Regions from separate parts of the Clostridium sp. HMP27 genome, predicted to be linked through region 1. Evidence: riboswitches for the same ligand, from Rfam matches in the RefSeq annotation. Region 1 holds a riboswitch; each other region holds the start of a gene.
The links. Region 1 has a riboswitch for S-adenosylmethionine ahead of DP68_RS10870 (O-acetylhomoserine aminocarboxypropyltransferase/cysteine synthase family protein). Riboswitches for the same ligand answer to the same signal wherever they lie in the genome.
Positions count from the first base shown of each region.

Region 2: another riboswitch for S-adenosylmethionine. It lies ahead of DP68_RS10990 (Na+/H+ antiporter NhaC family protein); the one in region 1 lies ahead of DP68_RS10870 (O-acetylhomoserine aminocarboxypropyltransferase/cysteine synthase family protein).
Region 3: another riboswitch for S-adenosylmethionine. It lies ahead of metF (methylenetetrahydrofolate reductase [NAD(P)H]); the one in region 1 lies ahead of DP68_RS10870 (O-acetylhomoserine aminocarboxypropyltransferase/cysteine synthase family protein).
Region 4: another riboswitch for S-adenosylmethionine. It lies ahead of DP68_RS07320 (methionine ABC transporter ATP-binding protein); the one in region 1 lies ahead of DP68_RS10870 (O-acetylhomoserine aminocarboxypropyltransferase/cysteine synthase family protein).

Region 1 is NZ_JMFY01000018.1:356,628-360,981, forward strand. It holds gene metA (homoserine O-succinyltransferase) at 35-940, opposite strand; gene DP68_RS10870 (O-acetylhomoserine aminocarboxypropyltransferase/cysteine synthase family protein) at 1,020-2,303, opposite strand; SAM riboswitch class I at 2,417-2,529, opposite strand; partial or broken gene DP68_RS10875 (methyl-accepting chemotaxis protein) at 2,667-4,354, opposite strand, start outside.
Region 2 is NZ_JMFY01000019.1:18,407-22,760, reverse strand. It holds gene DP68_RS10995 (EamA family transporter) at 18-914, opposite strand; gene DP68_RS10990 (Na+/H+ antiporter NhaC family protein) at 1,031-2,356, opposite strand; SAM riboswitch class I at 2,443-2,562, opposite strand; gene DP68_RS10985 (FAD-dependent oxidoreductase) at 3,056-4,246, shown strand.
Region 3 is NZ_JMFY01000001.1:209,353-213,706, forward strand. It holds gene DP68_RS00975 (Lrp/AsnC family transcriptional regulator) at 1-106, shown strand, start outside; gene DP68_RS00980 (aminotransferase class I/II-fold pyridoxal phosphate-dependent enzyme) at 103-1,266, shown strand; SAM riboswitch class I at 1,346-1,457, shown strand; gene metF (methylenetetrahydrofolate reductase [NAD(P)H]) at 1,586-2,488, shown strand; gene DP68_RS00990 (S-ribosylhomocysteine lyase) at 2,560-3,015, shown strand; gene DP68_RS00995 (vitamin B12 dependent-methionine synthase activation domain-containing protein) at 3,048-3,716, shown strand; gene DP68_RS01000 (homocysteine S-methyltransferase family protein) at 3,706-4,354, shown strand, end outside.
Region 4 is NZ_JMFY01000015.1:16,446-20,799, reverse strand. It holds gene infC (translation initiation factor IF-3) at 1-475, opposite strand, end outside; gene DP68_RS07330 (MetQ/NlpA family ABC transporter substrate-binding protein) at 586-1,401, opposite strand; gene DP68_RS07325 (methionine ABC transporter permease) at 1,433-2,074, opposite strand; gene DP68_RS07320 (methionine ABC transporter ATP-binding protein) at 2,078-3,034, opposite strand; SAM riboswitch class I at 3,108-3,218, opposite strand; gene DP68_RS07315 (hypothetical protein) at 3,465-4,354, shown strand, end outside.

The sequences.
Region 1 (4,354 bases):
ATTGAAATTAAACTTTTTCTTACAACACTTCTTTTTAAATTTGATATGGTGTTTCTTGATAAACATAGTAATTTAGCCAATTTGAAAATAGCAAACTTGCGTGAGCTCTCCACCTTACTACTATATCTTCATTTGGATTATCGTCTAAAAAATAATTCTTAGGTACATCCATTTCAAGTCCTCTTGAAATATCTCTATTATATTCTGTCTTTAAAGTTAGTGGATCGTATTCTGAATGTCCAGTTATAAATATTTGCCTTTCATCTTTTGAAGTTACTATATATACCCCTGCCTCATTTGATTCAGCTAAAATTTCAAGTTCATTGACTCCTTCTATATCTTTTCTTAAAATTTCAGTATGTCTTGAATGGGGAGCATAGAACTCATTATCAAATCCTCGCAAAAGTTTAACTTTTTTGTTTAAAACTTTATGACTAAAAACACCAAACATTTTTTTAGAAAGATGATACTTTGGAATCCCAAAATGCTGATAAAGTCCTGCTTGTGCTGCCCAACATATATGAAGGGTTGATGTTACATTAGTTTTAGAAAAATCCATAATTTCCTTTAACTCATTCCAATAATCTACATCTTCAAAATCCAAATGCTCAATAGGGGCTCCTGTTATTATCATTCCATCGAATCTTTCCTCTTTAACATCTTTAAAAGAGTAATAGAAGCTCTCTAAGTGTTCTTCTGATGTATTTTTTGATTTATGTTCCTCTACATGTAAAAGTTTTATATTTACTTGCAGAGGAGTGTTACCTAAAAGTCTTAAAAGCTGATTTTCTGTTTCAATCTTAGTTGGCATTAAATTTAATATTGCTATTTTTAAAGGCCTAATATCTTGATGTAATGCTCTATTTTCATGCATTACAAATATATTTTCCTCTGTAAGAAGCTTTGCTGCTGGAAGATTTTCTGGTATTATAATTGGCATATTTGCATTCCCCTTATCTCATTAATTTTAAAATTACTTTCTCAAATTATATAAAAGCAATAATTAAAAAAGTTAATTTTTAATCTAAATTTCCTAGAGCTTGATTAAAATCCTTTATAATATCTTCAATATCTTCAATTCCTACAGAAACTCTTATCAAATCCGATGTAACTCCTGAAGCTAACTGTTCTTCTTCATTAAGCTGTCTATGAGTGGTACTTGCCGGATGAATTACTGAAGTTCTAGCATCTCCTAAGTGCACAACTAGAGCTGCCAATTTTAATTTTCTAATAAACTGCTTTCCAGCTTCAACTCCACCTTTTATTCCGAAGGTTAAAATACCACTAGCCCCTTTAGGTAAATATTTTTTAGCTAAATCATAGCTAGAATGACTTTGGAGGAAAGGATAACTTACCCAACTAACCTTTTCATGATTTTCTAGGTACTGTCCCAATTTTAAAGCATTATAGCTGTGCCTTTCCATTCTTAAATGAAGTGTTTCAACCCCTAGGTTGAACAAAAATGCATTAAAAGGACTTGTGCAAGCCCCCAAATCTCTTAATAATTGAACACGAGCTTTTACTATATATGCTGCACTTTTAAAAGTTTCCACATATTTAATTCCATGATAACTTGGGTCTGGCTCTGTAAGGTCGGGATATTTCCCATTATCCCAGTTGAAATTTCCTCCATCTATGATAATTCCACCTATACTAGTTGCATGTCCATCAATATATTTTGTTGTAGAATGAATAACTATATTTGCTCCATGCTGAATTGGATTACATAAATATGGCGTGGCTAAGGTATTGTCCACAATAAACGGCACTTCTTTTTTCTTTGCAACTGTTGCAAGTTTTTCAAAGTCTAATATATTTAATCCTGGATTTCCTATGGTTTCTCCAAAGATTGCTCTAGTATTATCCTTAAAACAGCTTAATATTTCCTCTTCACTAGCATCAGGATTAACAAAGGTTACATTAATTCCAAACTTTTTTAAAGTTGTTGATAATAGTGAAAAAGTTCCTCCATAAAGAGTTGATGTAGCTACAATATGCTCACCGTTTTTACAAATATTTAATATAGATAGAGCAGTTGCAGTTTGTCCTGAAGATACTGCAAGAGCTCCAACACCACCTTCCAATTCATTAACCTTTTCTTCAAAGGCAGTTACAGTTGGATTACTTATTCTTGAATACATATGTCCTTCTGATTTCAAATCAAATAATGCTGCTACTTCATCTGGATCATTGTATTTATATGTTGTACTTTGATAAATTGGTAAAATCCTTGGTTCTCCTGAATTAGGCTTATATCCTCCTTGAACACATATTGTCCCCTTGTTAAAATTATTCTTCATTATGTTTCCCCCTTAAATTTATTTATATAAAAAATAAAAAACCGCTTTAATCTTACGATAAAAAGCGGTTATGTATAACTATACAATAGACTATTAATTTAGATAGTCTACTCCTCTTCTTATCTTCCAGGATATTTCCTGCAGGAATTAGCACATTTCCAGTTTAACATTTTAAACTAGCTGTTGCTGGGTTTCATCGGGCCAGTCCCTCAACCACTCTTGATAAGATTAATTTTTTATTTAATTTTAAATTAATTTAACACATAAATTTATAATATGTCAAGTGTTTTTTACTTTATATCTTATTTAATCCAATATTCTCATCGACTTTATTTGTAACTCTTACAATATATAACTTCAAGTTGCCTAAATCTTAAACTTTTGAACTATTTCATTTAATCTTTGAGCAAGTTCTGCTTGACTTTGTGCTGTTATTGCTACTTGATCTATAGCTTTTGTATTTTCATCCATACTTATCTTTATCGTTTCTGCTTCTGAACTTGATTTTTGTGAGGCATGTGCCATATTCAATACTGCTTCACTGACTTGCTCTACTGTGGCGGTAATTTCTTCTGCCATAGCTGCAATTTCTTCAGACATTTTGCTTACAAAATCCGAGTCGTTATAATATTGATCACCAGTTTGTCCATAGGCATAAATTGCTCCTGAACCTGTTTATTAATAAATTCTAATATATCGCTGCCTGTATCAATACTACTTTTAAATGCCTGCTGAACTTTAGAAATAGTATCTTGAATATTTATTACCGCTTGTGCTGATTGCTCTGCAAGTTTTCTTACCTCTTCTGCCACTACTGCAAAACCTCTTCCTTGCTCTCCAGCTCTTGCTGCTTCTATAGCGGCATTTAACGCAAGAAGATTAGTTTGTCCTGCTATACTTCCTATAGTATCTGCCATAACTTTTATGCTATCTACTACCTTTCCGTCTTCTATAGCCTTCAGCATATTCTTTTGTTTTTCAATATATATCCTTCGAGTTTCCTCTATAGCTTGCTGACTTTTATTTTTAACTTCTTTAGCTCTTTCTTTAAAGTTATTTGCATTACTGCTCCCTTCCATAGCTTTAGAAGAAAGTACATTAATACTTGAATCTACTTCTTGTGCAGATGCACTTATTTGCTGTGATGTAGCACTAGACTCTTGCATAACTGCAGCAATGCTATCTACTGCTTCATCAATAGTTTCTGCCTTTGTTGCTAATTCTTCAACAGTAGCCGAAAGTTCTTCAGAAGAGGCACTTATATCCTGTGAATTTTCCATAATTACTTTTACTAAGTTACTTACATTTTCCTGTGCTGTATTTAAAGCTACACCTGTTTGTCCGAACTCATCCTTCCTTGTAATATCAATTGGCTCTGTTAAATCATAGTTTGATAATCTTTGTGCCAAATTCTTTATCTTATTCAATGGATTCATTATATTTTTTACTATTACATATGCAATAAAAATTATTATTAAAAATGCTATTAGTGTATAAATTAAAGTGGTATTTCTAACTTTGTTAAATTGAGCTATGTTATCTATGTTATCCTGCTTTGCTAAACTTTCATTTATTTCAACGCACTTTTTTATCTTTTCAAACATACTATCTGTTATTGGTGATACAGCTGAATTATATAATTTAACTGCTTCATCATAATTATTAGCTTGGGCAAGTTCTATAACTTTACCTCTTGCTTCTCTATATTTTTCTAAATCATTTTTATAGTCAGCATAATTTCTTTCTTCTTCCTCTGATATTTCAGGTAAAGCTTGATATTCTTGTTCTAATAGTATATCTTTATTTGTTAAATCATCTATAGTTTTTATTTGTTCATTTAATTTTGACCTATCCCTCTCATAAACAATTCTAAGAATATTAGCTCTAATCTCATTTAAATTCCCCTTTGTTTCCTCCAAATTTTTGATAGATATTAAGTTATTGCTATACATGTTATTTGCGCTTTTACTTATTTTTGCAGAACTAAATACTCCTTGCGCACCAATTAAAAGTATGAAAATACATATTATTGTAAATACCATATTAAGTTTTTT
Region 2 (4,354 bases), on a different contig from region 1:
TAACATATATCAGACGCCTATTTTTTTACATTAGATAAAATTATAATAGCACTTATAACAGACACTATTCCTAACCATTCTACAACGCCAAGTGGAACTCTTAGCCACAGTACGGATAAAACCGCAGCGGATAAAGGTTCCATAGAGGATAATACGCTTGCTTCTGTTGGCTGTATATATTTTAAACTTTCCAAGTAGCAATAAAAAGCAACAAGGGTGCCAAATAATACTACAAACATAACAGCAACCATAGAATTAATGGACCATTGTCCCACAAAGTTCCAGGGCTGATGGATAAAACTAAAAGCTACTCCACCAATAAGCATACTCCATCCAACTATAAGTGTAGATCTCCATTTACCAAGTAATTCATGGGGATATAACGTGTAAAAAGCTGATGTAAAAGCTGAACCAATTCCCCACAATAATGCTAATTTAGAAATAGATATGGTGTAGATATTTCCTTTTGTAATTATAAGGAATGTTCCTAACATGGCAAAGATAATAGCTAAGCTTTGCCTTATACTTGGAACTTTTTTAGTCCTAATAGCTAAATAGCAAGTAATTATCACCGGTGATAGGTATTGTAGTATAGTTGCTGTTGCTGCATTGCCATGTTTAATGGCAGCAAAGTATGTATATTGTACACCTAACATTCCAATAACACTAAAAATTATAAGACTGTAACAGTTATGTTTAGATTTCCAAATCTTCCATATGTCTTGTTTTTCTCTTATGATTGCGTATGTTAACAAAATTATTCCTGATACTAATAAACGAATTACAACAAGCCACTCAGGGCTAAACCCCTTTTGTTGAAACAAATATTGAGCAGCAGTACCTGATATTCCCCACAGCATAGCTCCTATGATAACAAGCAGTAATCCTTTTGTTCTTGATTGAAGTTTTATCATTTTCCATCCACCCCACTATGTTATTTTCCCATATTCTATATTATATTAGAAATTAAAAGAGTGCAAAATTCAATATAATTTTGCACTCAAAGTAATAACTTAGTTCTAATTATCAATTAAATTACTTTTTTTAGAGCCCCTGCCTCCATATTCTTTATCTTAGGGAATCCTAATGCTATTGCAATAACTGCAGATATCCCAATTAAATATGGATAGTACAAATACTTCATTATTAAAAATGGTGAAATGCCTGCAATACCTGATGCAACTAATAACTGTGCTCCATATGGTATAACTCCTTGAGCAAAGCATGAAAAAGTATCTAGTAGACTAGCTGTTTTTTGTGGCTCTATATTATATTTTGAAGATATACTTTTTGCTAAAGGTCCTGTAGTTACTATAGCTATAGTATTGTTAGCAGTACATGCATCTACTAAAGTAACTAAAAGTCCTATAGCAAGCTCGGCACCCTTTCTCGATTTTACCTTGCTTGTTATAAAATGAAGTAAGAAATCTATACCTCCATTGTGTTTAATAAGTTCTACAGTTCCTCCAATTACAAGTGATACTATCACTAGTTCTGACATACCTGCTATTCCCTTTGCTATAGACTGAAGAAAAGCTATAACTCCCATAGATCCAGTAGCAATTCCTACTATACCTGAAAGCGCCACTCCACCCACTAAAACTAAAATTACATTTACACCTAAAAGTGCTGCTATAAGTACAGATAAATAAGGAAGTACCTTTACAATACTATACTGATAGTTTCCAGATAAAGTAGCATTATTACCTGATGTAATTACTGCAAATATCACTGCTGTAATAATTGCCGCTGGGAGTACTATAAAGAAGTTAGTTTTAAACTTGTCCCTCATTTCGCACCCTTGAGTTCTAGTAGCTGCAATTGTTGTATCAGAAATCATTGATAAATTATCGCCAAACATTGCTCCACCAATTACTGATCCTAGCACTAAAGCCACTGATATTCCAGTCTTATCAGCTACTCCTACAGCCATCGGAGATAGTGCAACTATTGTTCCTACAGAAGTTCCTATAGAAGTGGATATAAAGCATCCAATTATAAATATCCCTGAAATTAAAATATTACTTGGAAGCACTTTAAGTCCTAAGTTAACAGTAGATTCTACTGCTCCCATATCTTTTGCAACTTGTGCAAAGGCTCCTGCTAAGATAAATATTAAGCACATAAGTACAATATTTAAATCCCCTGCTCCCTTGCAAAATATTTCAACTTTGTCATTTATACTTTCTTTTTTATTCATAAGTAACGCTACCACTGCAGCAATCAAAAACGGAACAGTAACAGGCATAGCATAAAAATCATTAGTAACTAATGCTATTGATAAATATATCGCTACAAAAACTATTAGTGGTAGTAATGCTGTCGCCTTACCTTTTCTTTCAACTGAATTATTCATTTAATATCCTCCCATAATGACTATTTAAAATTAATTTACAAAATAAAAAAACCCCTTGCCGACAGACACAAGAAGTTACACTTCTCCCCTTATCTGTCAGGTATTCACCTGCTGGATTTAGCACCTTCAAAACAAACGTATTAAAACAAATGTATCTGGGTTGCCGGGCTTCATGGGGCCAGTCCCTCCGCCACTCTTGATAAGAAGTTCCTATTAAATTTTAAGGATAGTTTATCATCAAACTAATCTATTGTCAATCCTTTAAAAATTACCACATTTTAAGATAATGTTGATATATAGTATGGAATTTTTATTTAGGAAAGCTTCACTTCGTAAAAAAGCTCTAATATTTCTGATGTTAAACCACCTAAGCCTTCTAAACTCACTATCGTTCAGACAGTAGAAGACTCTTAACGGTGTTTTGACATCAGAAATAAAGAGCTTTTAATGCTTGTTCAATGCTTTCTACAATGCAAATCCCATACTATAATATTTAACATTAAAAATGTAAGTAGCCCTGCTAAAGGAAGAAATTTCACCTTAGTGAAATTTCAATAATGACTAGTAACTATTCAGTATTAACCATCAATTAAACTTTTATCACAAAATTCTTTCAAGTTTACTTTCTTAATCATTATCTGATAATTATTAGTGTATAATAATCTTAGGGTTAAAATTAAACTATGGGGAGCTGAGCATATGAACAATAAAGCTAATGGTACAACTTTTATTATTATTGGAAATGGCGCTGCTGGATTTTATGCTGCAGATGCTATAAGGCAGAAAAATTCAAAAGCCTACATAACAATGATTTCAGAGGAAAGTTATTATAGCTATTATAGACCTTCTCTTTCTGAATATCTTGCTAATGAGATTCCTGATAAAAAATTATATTTAAAAAATAAAAATTGGTTTGAAGAGAATAGTATAAACTTAAAACTAAATACTAAAGTAGAGAGTATTCTGACCAAAGAAAATAAGATAGTTTTATCTGATGGCTCTTGTTTAAATTACGATAAACTTATACTTGCAAATGGTGCACGTAACTTCATCCCACCAACTGCTGGTACTGACAAAAATGGAGTATTTTCCTTAAGAACAATAAATGATGCAGATAAAATAATAAGTTATGCAAAAGATTGTAAAAAAGCTGTAGTTATGGGTGGCGGTCTATTGGGGCTTGAGGCTGCATGGGAATTACAAAATTTAGGACTTGATGTAACTGTAGTGGAATTTTTCCAAAGACTTTTACCTAGACAATTAGATGAAGAAGGTGCTGAAATTTTTAAGAATCAAATTAGTAATTGCGGCATTAATGTAATTCTTGGTGACTCCCTAGTTGAAATACTCGGAAATGATAATGTAACTAATATAAAACTAAAAAGTGGCACTATCCTTGATACAGACATGGTATTATTTTCTGTTGGAATAAGAGCAAACAAAGAATTGGCTGAAAAGTGTGGAATAAAGACCGATAAATCTGTAGTAGTAAATGAAAAAATGGAAACTAACATACCTGATATATATGCTTGCGGAGATGTAGCAGAATTAAACGGTAGAAACTATGGCATTTGGCCTGCTGCTGTTCAAATGGGCAAAGTTGCCGGTATAAATGCCTCTGGAGATGAGTTAATATTTAAAGATTTTGTTTCATCTACAATTTTCTCCTCAATGGATACAAATCTTTTTTCCTCCGGATATTTTGATGATGAATGTGATGTTTTATCTTATAATAATGAAGATAATCAGATATATAAAAAGCTTTTCTTTAAAGATAATAAACTAGTTGGATGTATACTTCTTAGGGATACCTCCTTATCTATAAAAATAGTAAAGGGGATTAGGGAGGGCTATTCTAAGGAAAAGATTATTTCATTAGGTTTAATATAAAAATTCTGTAAGAGCTCTTTACTAAAGCATCTAACTTTAAAACACTTTTAAGAATCTTAGGCTGTCTTAGCAACATCTAATGTAAAAAACTTAGGTGTTTTAAAGTTA
Region 3 (4,354 bases), on a different contig from region 1:
GGGAGTTTTAAGCACTGCAACACACTTTATACTTAAAAAATATAAAGACAAAGGTGTTATATTTGAAGAAAAAGTAAGGGATGATAGGGAGGCTATATTTATATGAAGATAGAAGATATGATTTTACCTAAGGTTAGTAATATGCCACCTTCAGGTATAAGAAAGTACTTTGATATGATAAATGAAATGGATGACGTAATATCTCTTGGAGTTGGAGAACCGGATTTTGTAACTCCATGGAATATAAGAGAAGCCGGCATTTATTCCCTAGAAAAAGGGCATACACACTATTCTTCGAATGCAGGCCTTATTGAACTTAGAGATGAAATTTCATCATATTTAAATAGGAAGTATGATTTAAAGTATAATGCTGATAATCAAATACTTGTTACTGTTGGAGGAAGTGAGGGCATTGATATAGCGCTTAGGGCATTGGTTGCAGAAGGTGATGAAGTTATTATACCGGAACCAAGTTTCGTTGCATATAAAGGATGCACTGTTTTCACTGGTGCTAAACCAGTGGTTATTAATCTTAGAGCTGAAGATGAATTTAAATTAACTCCAGAGTTGCTTGCTCAGGCGATAACTCCAAAGACTAAAGTAGTTATTGTGCCTTTTCCAAATAACCCAACTGGAGCCATTATGACAAGGGAAGAATTATCAGCAATTGTAGATGTTCTTAAAGATAAGGACATAATTGTATTATCAGATGAGATATATTCTGAATTAACTTATGAAGGAGAGCATGTTTCTATTGCAAGCTTTCCGGAAATGTACGAAAAAACTATAGTTATCAATGGTTTTTCAAAATCTTACGCTATGACAGGGTGGAGAATGGGCTATGTTTGTGGACATCGTATATTAATAGATGCTATGAAAAAGATTCATCAATATGCAATTATGTGTTCTAATACAACGGGTCAATATGCTGCTATTGAAGCTTTGAAAAATAGTGATAGAGATGTTCAAGAAATGGTCAGAGAATACAATAGAAGAAGAAGAGTAATGGTAAATGGATTTAGAAAGATGGGGCTTGATTGTTTCGAACCTAAGGGGGCATTTTATTTATTCCCATGTATAAAATCAACTGGGTTAACATCAGATGAGTTTTGTGAAAGACTTCTAATGAAGGAAAAAGTGTTAGCGGTTCCAGGACACGCGTTTGGAGAGTGTGGAGAAGGGTTCGTAAGAACCTGTTATGCTTCTTCAATGGATAACATTATGGAAGCACTTAAAAGAATAGAAAGATTTGTTAGAGATTGTTAATATAAAAACTTTGAGGGAAATAAACAAAAGGTTGACATTAATAAAATACACATATATAATCATAAGAAAAACAGAATATTTCTTATCAAGAGAGGTGGAGGGACTGGCCCTGTGAAGCCCGGCAACCGGTATGTATTTTTATAATTCATACAATGGTGCCAATTCCTGCAGCGAAAGCTGGAAGATAAGGATGGCAATAGGCATAAAGACCTAAAGGATATCCTTTAGGTCTTATTTTTTTATTAAGTATACAAAACTTTCAGTGAAAAGCAAAGATTTTAATCTAATAATAAAAAATCATTTATTAGGGGGCTCGAAAATGTATATAAAAGACATATTCTCACGCAAGAAACCGATAATATCCTTTGAGATTTTTCCACCTAAAAAAGAATCTTCAATCGATACTATATATAATACAATTGATGAATTAGCACCTTTGAAACCAGATTATATCAGTGTAACCTATGGGGCAGGTGGAAACAGTGAAACTAGGAATAAGACTGTAGAGATAGCTTCTATTATAAAAAATAAATATAATATTGAAGCACTAGCGCACCTAACGTGCATGACATCTACTAGAGACGAAGTCAATGGAATTTTGAATGATTTAAAAGAAAACAATATTAAAAATGTACTAGCACTTAGAGGAGATTTGCCTCAAGACACAAACTTTAAATTCCCAGAACCTCTTCATTTTAAATATGCAGAAGATTTAATAAAAGATATAAAGAATCATGGGGATTTTTGTATAGCGGCAGCGTGCTATCCGGAGACCCATATTGAAAGCAATAGCGCAGACGAGGATTTTAAAAATCTTAAAAGCAAAGTAAACTCAGGAGTGGATTTTATGATAACTCAATTATTTCTTAATAATAAGTTTTTTTATGACTTTAAGCAAAGGGCAGAGGATAAGAAAATAAACATTCCTATTGAAGTAGGTATTATGCCTGTGATAAATAGTAAACAAATAGTTAGAATAGCAAGTTTATGTGGCGCACATATTCCAGAGAAATTTACGAAAATAATAAATAAATATATAGATAACCCGCAGGCATTAAGAGATGCTGGGATTGCCTATGCTACAGAGCAAATAATTGATTTGTTGTCTTCAGGAGTAGATGGCATTCACATATATACAATGAATAATCCAGAGGTAGCTAAAAAGATAGTATCTAACATAGATTCTATTGTAAGTGCATTAAATAGTGAGAATAGGCTTTAATGATTTTAAAAACCATTATTTAATATAAGTATAGGTTATATTAATATATAAATTATAGGGAGGAATTTTATATGGAAAAGGTAGAAAGCTTTCAATTAGATCACAGGAAGGTTAGTGCACCATATGTAAGAAAAGCAGGAGTTCTTAATGGGAAAAATGGTGATAAAGTAACAAAGTTTGATTTAAGGTTTTTGCAACCAAATCAGGAGGCAATGCCAACGGCATCATTACATGCTTTAGAACATCTTCTTGCAGGATATTTAAGGGAGCACTTGGAAAATGTAATTGATTTATCGCCAATGGGATGCAGAACTGGGTTTTACCTTATACTGTGGGGAGATGTAGAATCAACAACAGTAAAAAATGCTCTTGAAACATCTTTAAAACAAGTACTACAATCAGATGAAGTACCAGCAGCTAATGATCTTCAATGTGGCAACTATAAGGATTTATCTTTATTCGGAGCAAAAGAGTATGCGAGATATGTTTTGGATAAGGGATTTAGTACTACATTTTATAAAGACTAAATTATATATAGGTAACTTTGAGGGGGATAAGGATGCATATAGATAAAAAAGAAGTCCTAAGATATCTTGGATATAAAAATGGAGTTATTGATACGAATATAAATTTGTTAATAGACGAATGCATAAATGAAGTAAAAGAAATTTCAAATTGTAAATACACATATAAAATATTTGATATTGAGAAAAGTAGGGAACAAGTAAGATTATTAGAAAGCAATTTGGTGTTCAAAGGAAAAGATATATTGGAACATCTTAAGGAGTCATCTATGTGCGCTGTTATGGCAGCAACCCTTGGAAGCAATATGGATACTAAAATAAGGTATTATGAAAAAGTAAGCATGACTAGAGCACTAATATTAGATGCATGTGCATCTGTATGCGTAGAATGGATTTGTGATGAGGCTCAAAAGGAGATACAAAAGGAAGCTCGAAGTAAAACACTAGACATTACCTATAGATATAGCCCTGGATATGGAGATTTTTTAATAGATATTCAACCCCAAATAATAAGTGCTTTAGATACACAAAAAAACATAGGGCTTACAGTAACTGAAAATTATATTTTAATACCAAGAAAATCAGTAAGTGCAGTAATAGGATTTCAGGATAAGAACATCAAAGCTCAGCATTCTGAATGTAAGAAATGCAATAATTTTATAGAATGTCAATATAGAAAAAGGGGTAATGACTGTGGAGATTAAGGATATTTTAGCAAAGCAATTTATATTTTTCGATGGAGCTATGGGAACAATGCTCCAAAGTAGAGGACTTATAGCTGGAGAAATTCCGGAGATGTATAATATTATACACCCTGAAATAATTAAAGAAGTTCATGAAAAATATATAGAAGCAGGTTCGGATATAATTACTACTAATACATTTGGAGCTAATGAGTTAAAGCTTAAGGATACAGGTTACTCTGTAGAAGAAATAATAACAAAAGCAGTAGAGATTGCTAAAGAAGCTAGAAAAACTAATGATGGAAAATATATAGCATTAGATATTGGACCTATTGGTCAGATGCTTGAACCTATAGGAGTATTAAAATTTCAAAGCGCTTATGAAATTTTTAAAAGACAGATAGAGGCCGGAGTTAAAGCAGGATGTGATCTGATTTTAATAGAAACAATTTCTGATCTTTACGAAGCTAAAGCAGCAGTATTAGCAGCAAAAGAAAATAGCAGATTACCGGTGTTTTGTACTATGACTTTTGGAGAAGATGGGAGAACTTTTACAGGAACAGATCCTCTTACTATGGTAACTCTTTTAGAAGGCCTAGGAGTAGATGCTCTAGGAGTAAATTGCTCTCTTGGACCTAAGGAACTAATGCCTATAGTAG
Region 4 (4,354 bases), on a different contig from region 1:
CTAAAATCATAGTCATATTGTTTCCTTCAAGTTTTGCTGGTTTTTCAATAGTTCCAATTTCTCCTATTAACTCAACAAATGACTCCATAATTTTATACCCTACTTGAGTATTATTATTTTGTCTTCCTTTAAACCTAATGGAAACCTTAACTTTATCTTCATTAGTTAAAAACTTTTTAGCATTATTGGCTTTAATTTGAATGTCACCCACATCAATTGTTGGACTTAATCTTACTTCTTTAAGATTAACAACCTTTTGATTTTTTCTGTTTTCCTTTTCCTTTTTAGATTGCTCATAAAGGAATTTACTGTAGTCCATTATTCTACATACAGGTGGATTGGCATTAGGAGAAATCATAACTAAATCTAGTTCTCTCTCTTCAGCTATCATTAAAGCATCTCTTGTGCTTACAATTTTGCTTTCTTCTCCATCAATTAATCTAATTTCCTTTTCTCTAATCTGCTCGTTTAGCATAACATCCTTACTAATAATACCGCCTCCAAAATTTGATTTTATACAATATCTCTAGTATACCTTATTATTTGTCATATTACAAAGAATATATTCTAAAGGCGAATTTATTTTTAAAATGATGGAATTATTGCCCCTTTATAATTTTCTTCTATAAACTTTTTAATTTCTGGTGTGTTAATAGCCTCAACTAAAGCTTTAATATATTCTTTATCCTTATTATCTTCTTTTACTGCAATAATGTTAGCATATGGTGAATCCTTTGCTTCAATTGCTAAAGCATCTTTAGTTGGATTTAATCCTGCTGGCAGAGCATAGTTTGTATTTATTACTGCTACATCAACATCTTTTAAAGTTCTTGGAAGCTGAGCTGCTTCTAACTCTTCTATTTTTATATTTTTAGGATTTTCAGTAATATCTAATTTAGTGATTAATTCTCCTTCTTTAAACTTAGCAATTCCTTCTTTTTCAAGTAATCTTAAAGCCCTTGATCCATTTGTTGAATCATTTGGTACTGCTATTGTTGCTCCATCTTTTAAATCTTTTAAATTTTTAATTTTATCAGAGTATACTCCCATTGGTTCTAAGTGAACTTTCGCAACAGAAGCTAAATGAGTACCTTTTTCTTTATTAAATTGCTCTAAGTAAGGAATATGTTGAAAGAAGTTTGCATCTAATTCTCCTTGTTCAACTGCTGTATTTGGAATAACATAATCATCAAACACCTTGATTTCTAAAGTATAACCTTTTTTCTCTAGTATAGGTTTTACCTTTTCTAATATTTGTGCATGTGGTTCTGGAGTTGCCCCAACAACTATCTTCTTTTTCTCTGCAGGCTGAGCTGCTTCCTTATTGCCACATCCTGTTAGGCCAATTGCCCCTAAAACTACTGTACTTGCAAGTATTGCTGATAATATTCTCTTTTTCATTATAAAATGCCCCCTATTTATTAAAATATTTTTATTTGTTTACTTTTTTATATATTAAAGTTCCTATGCTTTGAAGCACTTGAACTAAAACTACTAAAACTATTACTGTAGCTATCAAAACATCATTTCTAAACATATGGTATCCATATCTTATTGCCACATATCCAAGCCCACCTGCACCAATAGCTCCTGCCATTGCCGAAAATCCTACTACACTAATTACTGTAAGAGTTATCCCCGATACAATAGAAGGAAGTGCTTCTGGCAGCATTACTTTGAATATAATTTGTGAAATACTGGCCCCAAAGGATTTTGCAGCTTCAACCACTCCTTTATCCACCTCTTTTAAAGCTGCTTCTATAATTCTTGTTACAAAAGGTGCTGAACCTATAGTCAGTGGTACAATTGCAGCAGGGGTTCCAATGGACTTTCCTACTATAAACCTTGTCACTGGTATAAGTATTACCATCAAAACTATAAAAGGAAATGATCTTAAAATGTTTATTATTGTATCTAAAATTTTATAAACTGCTTCATTTGGCTTTAATCCATCTTTAGCTGTTATTATCATTATAATTGCTGGTATAAATCCTATTAATACTGCTAAAGCTGTAGAAATTAAAACCATGATTAAAGTTTCACCTAAAGCTGGAAGTAATATTTGAGTTACCATACTTTATAGCACCTCCCAATGTACATTTTTTTTATCTAGATAAGAAGTAACTTGATTCTTCTTATCTTCTGTAGTATTAATTACAAGGCTTCCAAGTACTATTCCATTAAACTTCTCAAGTTTTCCCCAAACAATGGACACGTCTATGTTAAGTTCTCTAGCCATAGCTGTTATTACAGAACTCTTACTTATCTCCTTTGGGAAGAATAACTTTATATTTATCCCCTCTTCTGGCAATATCTCTTCTTCTCCCAAAAGATTTTCTAAATCTTTACTTGGATTTAGGAATACTTCTTCTACCTTTCCAGATTGAATTAATTTTCCACCTTCCATTAATGCAACTTTTGAGCAAGCTTCTTTTATAACCTCCATTTGATGAGTTACTATTACAATTGTTATGCCTAATTTATTATTTATCTCTCTTAATAATTCTAAAATGGACTTTGTTGTCTTAGGGTCTAATGCTGAAGTAGCTTCATCACATAATAAAACTTCCGGATTAAGAGTTAATGCTCTTGCAATTGCCACCCTTTGCTTCTGTCCTCCACTTAGCTCCTTTGGCATACTTTGAGCCTTATCCTCTAATCCTACAAGAGATAAAAGTTCTCTTACTCTTTTATTTATATCTTCCTTACTATATTTCCAGGTTTCCATAGGAAGAGCTATATTTTGCCACACATTTTTTCTATTTAACAAACTGAAATTTTGAAATATCATACCTATGTTTTTTCTAAACTCTCTAAGTTCTCTTTCTTTAAGCTCTTTTACTTCTTTGTTATTTACTATTACGTTTCCTGAATCATAACCTTCAAGTCCATTTATACATCTTAAAAGTGTTGATTTCCCTGCCCCACTGTGTCCTACAATTCCATATATTTCTCCCTTTTCTATAGTAATACTTACATTTTGCAAAACCTGATCTTCTCCAAAAAACTTATTAACATTATTTATTTCAATCATTGCTGCACCCCCTACTATCTAATAAAAAAATAAAGACCTAAGGATAACCTTAGGTCTGAAAAGATCCCGTCTACCCTCATCTCTCAGCTTACGCTGCAGGATTTAGCACCTTATATATATCACAATAATATATATTGGTTGCCGGGTTTCATCGGGCCAGTCCCTCCACCACTCTTGATAAGTCCTATTCGCTTTTATTGTTTTTTATTATATTACCATAGTCAAAGGTTGTCAATAACTTTTTTTTCTAATGATTCTGTAAAATGTGACATTATCAATTCTCCATCATATATTATAGTACAAGCTTGGGATGTTATCTTAATTTTATATGGAAACATCTCAATGAATTGGGATGTGCTGATTTGCAACGAAATCAAAGATTTCTACAAATCATGTAAATCATGCATAACTCATATAAGGAGTGATGTTTATGAATAGATTTGAAAAAATAACACCTTTTAATGGTTTTTATGAAGACCGTAATTTAGGACATCAGAATAATTATGCCTGGGCTATGGGGGAATTAGGCGATTATATATATGTTGGGGTAGGAAAAAATATAGTTTATACAGTTTTAAGATTCGTCTTTAATCTACCTGAACAATATATACCCGAAGTATTTATCCCAAGGCCTTCCATAAACCCAGGAGCTGAAATTTGGCGCTATAACAAAGATGGATCTGAAAATTGGACACAAGTTTATAAGTCTAATCCTCAAGATGGCATAGGCGATTTTAGATATATGATTAACTTCACTACAGCATCAGGAAAAAAAGTATTATTAGCTGCTGCTAATTCATTCTCGTCTGCAGTCAAAATGTTAATGTCCGAAGATGGTGAAAACTGGGAGGACGTAAGTGATGGTCTTACAGAAGGCGACACAGCAAGAGCCATGGTAGAGCATAACGGAAGAATGTATTTAGGCGTAATGAAAGGACTTGGCGGAAGTTTAGAGACTATTTTATATGAAACAAACGAACCTGAAAATGGGTGGACACGAGTTCAAATAGGAACAGGAGCAAATAATCCTCGTGGAGAAATTGCTTCAATGGAAAGCTTTAATAATCATCTTTATATTGGTACGGCTCCTCCTGGAGGATTTGAAGTTTGGAGAACTAATAGAGTATCCCCTATAGAGGATGATTGGAAACTTGTTGTAGATAAAGGTGCTGGTGAAGCCTTAAATCAATTACCTTTAAGCATGAAAGCTTTCAAAGGAGATTTATACGTTGGAACAGGAATATGGTTTGGAGTTTTCAGTATAGACCCTAGCCAAAGGTTTGTTCCCCCAAAAGGCTTTGATCTTATACGCGTTTCATC